Linked DNA regions of Corallococcus sp. EGB. The protein of the gene in region 1 interacts with the protein of each later gene in a pairwise test. Links are inferred from orthologs where the notes say so. Each region holds a gene or a part of one and is shown on either strand. Other genes may lie near its edges.

The links.
Region 2: the proteins of KYK13_RS21100 (region 1) and dnaE interact in binary tests that used the Escherichia coli proteins (3 or more experiments, as listed by UniProt). The link is inferred for Corallococcus sp. EGB from one-to-one orthologs.

The regions. Positions count from the first base shown.
Region 1 is NZ_CP079946.1:5,095,115-5,098,390, forward strand. The notes cover bases 273-3,113. They hold KYK13_RS21100 (aminotransferase class I/II-fold pyridoxal phosphate-dependent enzyme), read right to left. Parts: upstream 2,373-3,113; coding sequence 1,173-2,372; downstream 273-1,172. Other genes in these bases: KYK13_RS21090 (hydroxymethylglutaryl-CoA lyase), read right to left, coding at 273-419; KYK13_RS21095 (methyltransferase domain-containing protein), read right to left, coding at 440-1,159; KYK13_RS21105 (phosphatase PAP2 family protein), read right to left, coding at 2,434-3,113. Outside these bases: more of KYK13_RS21090, read right to left, coding at 1-272; more of KYK13_RS21105, read right to left, coding at 3,114-3,276. UniProt on the Escherichia coli protein: Shows aminotransferase activity with methionine and histidine as substrates, and to a lesser extent also with phenylalanine.
Region 2 is NZ_CP079946.1:7,585,795-7,590,358, reverse strand. What follows is about bases 309-4,437. They hold dnaE (DNA polymerase III subunit alpha), read left to right. Parts: upstream 309-691; coding sequence 692-4,237; downstream 4,238-4,437. Other genes in these bases: KYK13_RS30785 (SDR family oxidoreductase), read left to right, coding at 4,258-4,437; KYK13_RS30795 (SDR family NAD(P)-dependent oxidoreductase), read left to right, coding at 309-469. Outside these bases: more of KYK13_RS30795, read left to right, coding at 1-308; more of KYK13_RS30785, read left to right, coding at 4,438-4,564. UniProt on the Escherichia coli protein: DNA polymerase III is a complex, multichain enzyme responsible for most of the replicative synthesis in bacteria. This DNA polymerase also exhibits 3' to 5' exonuclease activity. The alpha chain is the DNA polymerase catalytic subunit.

The DNA of each region.
Region 1 (3,276 bases):
TCCTTCGCGCCGGCCAGCGCCTCCGCGATGGTCTTGTTGATGTTCTTCTTGGAGTGGGCCTCCGACGCGGAGATGAACACCGCGGCCTCCTCCAGGCCCGCCGCCTGCGCGCGCTCCAGCCCCTTGAGGTTGGGCACCAGCGCGGAGAAGACGACCCCGGGGCGGCGGCCCACCAGCTTGAGCACCTCCTCCGCGTCCGCCAGCTGGGGGATCCACTTGGGTGACACGAACGACGTCACCTCGATGCGCCTCTCCCCCGCGGCGACCAGGGCATTGATGAGGCGCGCCTTGTCGCGGGTGGGCAGCGTGCGGAGCTCGTTCTGCAGGCCGTCGCGGGGGCCGACCTCGTACACGTCGACCTTGCGGGGCAGTTGCCCCAGCAGGCCGACCCGCGTTCGCGTTGTCTCTTTCGGATCCACTGGACGTGTCCCGGGCTCCGTCAACGGCGCCCGGCTCCCACGATGAGGTCGGTCGACTCGGGTGTCATCGGCCCGGACTCCAGGCCGCCGTGCACCCACTCCACCGAAAAGCCCGTGCTTTCCAACAGCCCTTTCAGTTCCGCAAGAGGATAGTAACGAAGCGTGTACGCCGCTCGCAGCACGCGACCGTCCGGCAAGGTGAGCTGACGCTGCCCGACATCCCGGCCACGCGTCGCGTCGAACTGGCTCTCCTCCTCCAGCAGGCTCCCATCCGGTAACCGCTCGCGGAACGACGCGCCCGGACTTCGCGCCAGGCGCTCGTAGGGAACCGTCTGGAACACCAGGCGTCCACCGGGCCGCAGCGCCCGCGCCACCTCGCGCAGCACGTGGACGTGCTCCGCGTCGCTGAAGGCGAAGAGTGTCGAGTACCAGGCATAGGCCCCGCCCAGGGACGCGTCCTGGAAGGGCAGCGCTCGCAGGTCGCCCCGCACCGCGGGGAAGCCGGGGCGGCGCAGGCGCAGGGAGAGCGGATCCAGTTCCAGGCCCACCACCCGCCCGGCGAGCGCTCCGCCGGTGTTGAGCCGCGCCGCGTGCCGGCCGTGGCCACAGCCCAGGTCCACCACCGGCCCCTCCACGTTCGCGAACGCCCGGGACAGGTACTCCGCTTCCCGGGCCGTCACCGCCTCGGAGAGGTACGGCAGCGTGCTGCGCAGGTACAGCTCTCCGAAGAAGTCCCCCACGGCCAGGTGGGCTTCAGCGCTTGAGGGCGGGCAGCTTCTCGCGCAGGCGGCGCACGGCCTCGTCCAGCACGCCCTCCGTCTTGCAGAAGGCGAAGCGCGCGAAGCGCTGGCCCAGGCGCCGGTGCTCCGGGCCGTAGAAGACGCTGGGCGGGATGCCCGCGACGCCCACCTCCGTCACCAGGTGCCGGCAGAACGCGACGTCGTCCTCGAAGCCGTAGCCGCGGATGTCCGCGAGGATGAAGTAGCTGCCCTCCGGGGAGAACGCCTGGAGCCCCGCCTCGCGCAGGCCGGCGAGCAGCCGTTCCCGCTTGGAGGTGTAGAGCGCCGCGAGCCCCTGGAAGTAGCTGTCCGGCAGCCGCAGCGCCACGGCCATGGCGGCCTGGAACGGCGACGCGGTGGCGAAGGTGACGAACTGGTGCGCGCGCTGCACCGCGTCCCTGAGCGGCGGCGGCGCGATGATCCAGCCGATCTTCCACCCCGTCAGGCTGAAGGACTTGCCCGCGCTGCTCACCGTCACCGTGCGGTCCGCGAGCACCGGCACCGTGGCGGCGCGGATGTGCTTCGCGGGGGCGAAGACGATGTGCTCATACACTTCATCCGCCAGCACCTTCACGTCGTGCTCGGCGCAGAGGTTGCCCAGGAACTCCAGCTCCTCGCGCGTGAAGACCTTGCCCGTGGGGTTGTGCGGCGAATTGAGGATGAGCAGCCGCGTCTTCGGTCCGAAGGCGGCGCGCACCTCGTCCCGGTCGAACCACCAGGTGGCGTGCTCCGCGTCCGGCGGCCGCAGCGGCACGTAGCGCGGCGTGGCGCCCACGAAGGCGATGTTCGCGTCGTAGGAGTCGTAGAACGGCTCGAAGGCCACCACCTCGTCGCCCGGGTCCACCAGCCCCAGGATGACGTCGAGGATGGCCTCCGTCGCGCCGCTGGTCACCGTGACCATGGTGTCCGGATCCACGGCGTGGCCGTGGAAGCGCTGCGCGTGCTCCGCGATGGCGTTGCGCAGGTCCTTGGCGCCCACGCCGGGGGCGTACTGGTTGACGCCGCCCTGGATGGCCTTCCACGCGGCCTCCTTGACGGCGTCCGGGCCGTCGAAGTCCGGGAAGCCCTGCCCCAGGTTCACGGCCTGGTGCTTCAGCGCCAGCGCGCTGAACTCGGAGAAGACGGTGGTTCCGAAGCGGGAGACGCGCTGCGCGAGCACGGGCCGGGGGGACATGGGTCAGGCCTCTGGAGGCCAGCGCACGTCCACCCCGACACCCGGGGCGACCGGCTGGCGGTCAGGGCCGGACGATAGCGTCCACGGGCACGGAACGCGCGCCCTGTTCCACCGCCCGCTGCCGCGCGGCCCGGGACAGGCCGAGCGCCAACCCCGTCACCACCAGCACCAGGGGCACCGCGCACACCAGGTCGATGGCGTAATGGAACCGCCCCGCCAGCGTCGCGAAGATGAGCCCCATGCCCGGGAAGAGCATGACCCAGAAGAAGCGCCGGGCGAACCGGAACGCGTAGAAGAGCACCACCAGCGCCACCCCGGTGTGCCCGGACGGGAAGCAATCCCGGGTGTACACCGGCGTGCGCATCATGGACTCCAGCAGCGGCGTGAGGACCCACCCGTGGGTGGCCGGCCCGTCGAACGCGCCAATGAGGAAGTACCGGGGGCCCACCGCGGGCACCAGCGAGTACGCCGCGTAGTTGAAGCCCAGCAGCAGGCCCAACCCCAGCAGGTACTCATCGAAGGCGGGCGTCGCCCCCCTGCCCCGGGCGTATAGGTAGACCCCCAGCAGCAGCGGCCAGATGAAGTGGCCGTAGTAGCAGAGCAACAGGACGTCGTTGGCCCAGGGCGGAATCGCGTGCGCCAGCACCACCGAGGTCTGGAAGCCAAAGAGCCGCTGATCCACCGCGACCAATTGGGCGTCCTTCACCAGCGGGTTCACCCAGTCCACGATGGGCCCCAGCCAACCGTGGGCCAGCGCGGACACCGGCAGCAGCCAGAAGTCCCCCGCGATGGTGAGCAGATGCTGGCGCGGAAAGCGCGCCTCCAGCATGCGCACCGCCGGCAGCCCCAGCGCGAAGAAGAGGAAGAACAGCGCGTTGCGCCCGGAGTGCGGCGCCCAGCGGGC
Region 2 (4,564 bases), 2.5 Mb from region 1 along the record:
CAAGGGGCCCTTCCTGTTCACCCAGGCACTCGCGAAGGCGCTCGTCGCCGCGAAGCAGCCGGGCTCCATCGTCAACATCTCCTCGTTGAATCAGACGGCCGTGACGGACGGGCTCTCCCACTACTGCGCCTCCAAGGCGGGGCTCGCGAACTTCTCGAAGGTCGCGGCTTCGGAGCTGGGGCGGTATGGCATCCGTGTGAATGTCGTGGCCCCGGGAGCCATCCGCACGCCCCTGGCCGAGGGGGCCGGCCTCATGAAGGGAGCCATGGGGCGGGAGTTCCTCGCCCGCACGCCGCTCGGAAAACCGTGTGGCGAGCCGGAGGACGTGGCGAAGGTGGTGTCGTTCCTCTGCAGCGATCTCGCGTCATGGATCACCGGCGACACGCTCGCCGTCGATGGTGGCAATCACATTCGCGGGCTGCACAGCTACGCGGACACACTGGGCCTCACCCGTCCGGTGGAAGGCTGAGCCGTCCCCGGGTGCCTGCCAGCGGGTGCCCGGAAGGAGTGCCCACGCTTGGACGGACGGGGGGCTGGAATTCCGCTCCCGGTGTCTCCCAGGCCGGTTTTCCGGGCCCTGGCTCCAGCGCGGTCCAGGTGTTTGCACCTGGGCCGTCACTGGACTGGCGAGCAGGGGTTGCGGGCTCTAGTGTTCAGGCGCCTTTTTCTTCACCCGGGAGCCGGAACGCCCATGTCCTTTACCCACCTTCACCTCCACACCCTCTATTCGCTGCTGGATGGGGCCATCCGGATGAAGGACCTCATCAAGACGGTGAAGGAGAAGGGCATGTCGAGCGTGGCCGTGACGGACCACGGCAACATGTTCGGCACCATCGACTTCTACAAGAAGGCCAAGGACGCCGGCATCAAGCCCATCCTCGGCCTGGAGGCCTACGTCGCCGGGCCCAAGGGGCGCGAGGACCGCTCGGAGAAGGTGGCCCACCACCTCATCCTCCTGGCCAAGAACGCGGAGGGCTACGCGAACCTGCGCTACCTGTCCTCCACCGCGTACATGAACGGGTTCTACTACCACCCGCGCATCGACAAGCAGGTGCTCGCGGAGCACAGCAAGGGCCTCGTCGGCCTCACCGCGTGCCTGGGCGGTGAGGTGACCAGCGCGTGCTTCCGCGGCGACATGGACCACGCCCGCCGCGTGGCCGCCGAGTACAAGGGCATCTTCGAGCCGGACAGCTTCTATCTGGAAGTCCAGTCCAACGGCATGGTCGAGCAGGACAAGGCCAACGAGAACCTCAAGCAGCTCTCGCGCGACCTGGACATCCCGCTCGTCGCCACCGCGGACGCGCACTACATCAAGCGCGAGGACGCCAAGGCGCACGAGCTGCTCATGTGCATCGCCAGCGGCAAGACGCTCGCGGACAACAAGCGCCTGCGCCACTCCACCGACAAGCTCTACGTCACGAGCCCGGAGGAGATGCTCGGCTTCTTCGCGGACTCGCCGGAGGCCGTGCACAACAGCATGCGCATCTCGGAGATGTGCAACGTGGAGCTGAAGCTGGGCAAGCCCATGCTCCCCACGTTCAAGGTGCCGGACGGCCACACCCCGGACACCTTCATGTCGGAGCTGGCCTACGAAGGCCTGCGCCAGCGCTTCAAGGAGCTGGAGGGCAAGTACCCCATCGACCGCGAGCAGTACCAGGCGCGCCTCACGCTGGAGCTGGGCGTCATCCAGCGCATGGGCTTCAGCGGCTACTTCCTCATCGTCCAGGACTTCATCAACTGGGCCAAGGACCACAACATCCCGGTGGGCCCGGGCCGTGGCTCCGGCGCCGGTTCGCTGGTGGCCTACGCGCTGCGCATCACCGACCTGGACCCCATCCCGTACAACCTCCTCTTCGAGCGCTTCCTCAACCCGGAGCGCGTGTCGATGCCGGACTTCGATATCGACTTCTGCCAGGACCGGCGCGACGAGGTCATCAAGTACGTGGGCCGCAAGTACGGCGAGATGAACGTGGGGCAGATCATCACGTTCGGCTCGCTCAAGGCCAAGAGCGTGCTGCGCGACGTGTGCCGCGTCTTCGGCCTGCCCTTCAGCGAAGGCGACCGCATCGCCAAGCTGGTGCCCGAGGTCCTCAACATCACCTTGAAGGAGGCCATCGAGATGGAGCCTCGCCTCAAGGAGATGATCGAAAAGCCCCAGAACATCGGTGAGGTGGAGGGAAACCCCGTCACCACCAAGGACGTGCTCGAAATCGCGCTCGCGCTGGAGGGCCTGCACCGCCAGCCCGGCATGCACGCCGCGGGCGTGGTCATCGCGGACAAGCCGCTCTGGGAGTTCGTGCCCGTCTACCAGCCGCCGGGTGAAAAGATCCTCATCACCCAGTTCGCCAAGGACGAGGTGGAGGCCGCGGGCCTGGTGAAGTTCGACTTCCTTGGCTTGAAGACGCTCACGGTCATCCAGCACGCGCTGGACCTGGTGAACCGCAACCACGGCAAGGACATCAAGCGGCACGAGATTCCGCTGGATGACGCCGCCATGTGGAAGCTGATGGCGGACGGCGACACCGCCGGCGTCTTCCAGATGGAGTCCAGCGGCTTCACCGAAATGGTGATGAAGCTCAAGCCGACCTGCTTCGAAGACGTCATCGCCGCGGGCGCGCTCTACCGCCCGGGTCCGCTGGACTCCGGCATGGTGGACGTCTTCATCAACCGCAAGCACGGCCGGGAGAAGGTGGCCTACCCGCACCCGAAGCTGGAGCCGGTGCTCAAGGACACCTACGGCGTCATCGTCTACCAGGAACAGGTGATGCAGATCTCCCAGGTGCTGGGAGGCTACACCCTGGGCCGCGCCGACCTTCTTCGCCGCGCCATGGGCAAGAAGAAGGCCGAGGTCATGCAGGCCGAGCGCGCCGGCTTCCTCGAGGGCTGCAAGAACAACAACGTGGACCTCAAGGTCGCGGGCGAAATCTTCGACCTGATGGAGAAGTTCGCCGAGTACGGCTTCAACAAGAGCCACTCCGCGGCGTACGGCCTGGTCACCATCCACACGGCGTGGCTCAAGGCCCACTACCCGTGCGAGTTCATGGCGGCCCTTCTCACCAGCGAGAAGGACAACACCGACAAGGTGGTGAAGCACATTGGCGAGGCCCGCGAGGCGGGCACGCAGGTGCTGCCTCCGGACGTCAACCAGTCCGACCTGGCCTTCGGCGCGGTGGACGGGAAGATCCGCTTCGGGTTGGGCGCCATCAAGGGCGTGGGCGAGGGCGCCATCGAGTCCATCCTGGAGGCGCGCAAGGAAGGCCCCTTCAAGAGCCTCTTCGACTTCTGCGAGCGCGTGGACGGCCGCCGCGTCAACCGCAAGGTGCTGGAGGCGCTCGTGAAGGCCGGCGCCTTCGACTTCGAGAAGCGCCCGCGCGCGCAGCTCTTCGAGACGATTGAGCGCGCGATGAACCGCGGCTCCTCCAGCCAGAAGGACCGCGCGGCCGGGCAGAGCTCGCTGTTCGGCATGCTCGCGGGCCCGGAGTCCTCCGGCGGCGGCCTCAAGGACGACTACGCGCAGGTGGAGGAGTGGCCGGAGAAGGAGCGCCTGGCCTACGAGAAGGAGGCCATCGGCTTCTACGTGTCCGGCCACCCGCTGTACCAGTACGAGAAGGAGCTCAAGCGCTACGCGCGCCCCATCACCGCCGTGCAGCGCGCGCGCCGCGACGAGAAGCTCACCGTGGCGGGCATCATCACCGTGCTGCGCGAGCGCCCCACCAAGACGGGCAAGCGCATGGCGTGGGTCACCATTGAGGACTTGTCCGGCTCCACGGAGCTGGTGTGCTTCCCCGGCAAGGACGGCACGCGCAACGTGATGGGCAAGGACGGCAAGTGGTCCAAGCAGGGGCCCAAGCCGGGCTACGAGCACTGGGAGCACCTGCTCAAGTCGGACGACCCCATCCTCGTCACCGGCACCGTGCAGATTTCACAGCGCGACGAGAACACGCCCACCGCGGAGCTCATCGTCGAGGACATCCAGAGCCTCAAGGCCGTGCGTGAGAAGCGCACCAAGCGCCTGGAGCTGCGGCTGCCCGCGGACGTCGTCACGGAGGAGCGGCTGGCGAAGCTCAACGAGCTGGCGAAGAAGTACGCGGGCGCGACGCCGGTGGCGGTGAGCGTGCTGTTCCCCGGCGAGGCGGAAGCGCACATCTCCGGCACCACCCTCAAGGTGCAGGTGAACGACGATTTGCTCCTCGCGGTGGACCGCCTCTTCGGGCAGAAGGTCGTGGAGTTCGGCTGATTTCGAAAGGAAGCGACTCCATGGCGGACAGCGTGTTCAAGGACGGGCTGCTCAAGGGCAAGACGGCGTTCGTCTCCGGCGGCAGCAGCGGCATCAACCTCGGCATCGCCACCGCGCTGGTGAAGGCGGGCGCGAAGGTGGCCATCAACGGCCGCAACGTGGAGAAGCTGGAGGCCGCGGTGAAGGGCCTCCAGGCCCACGGCACCGCCATGGGCGTGGCCGCGGATGTGCGCGACTACGCGGCCGTGGAGAAGTCGCTCCAGCAGGTGAAGGACGCATACGGGGAGATTGACGTGCTGGTGTGCGGCGCCGCCGGCAACTTCCCCG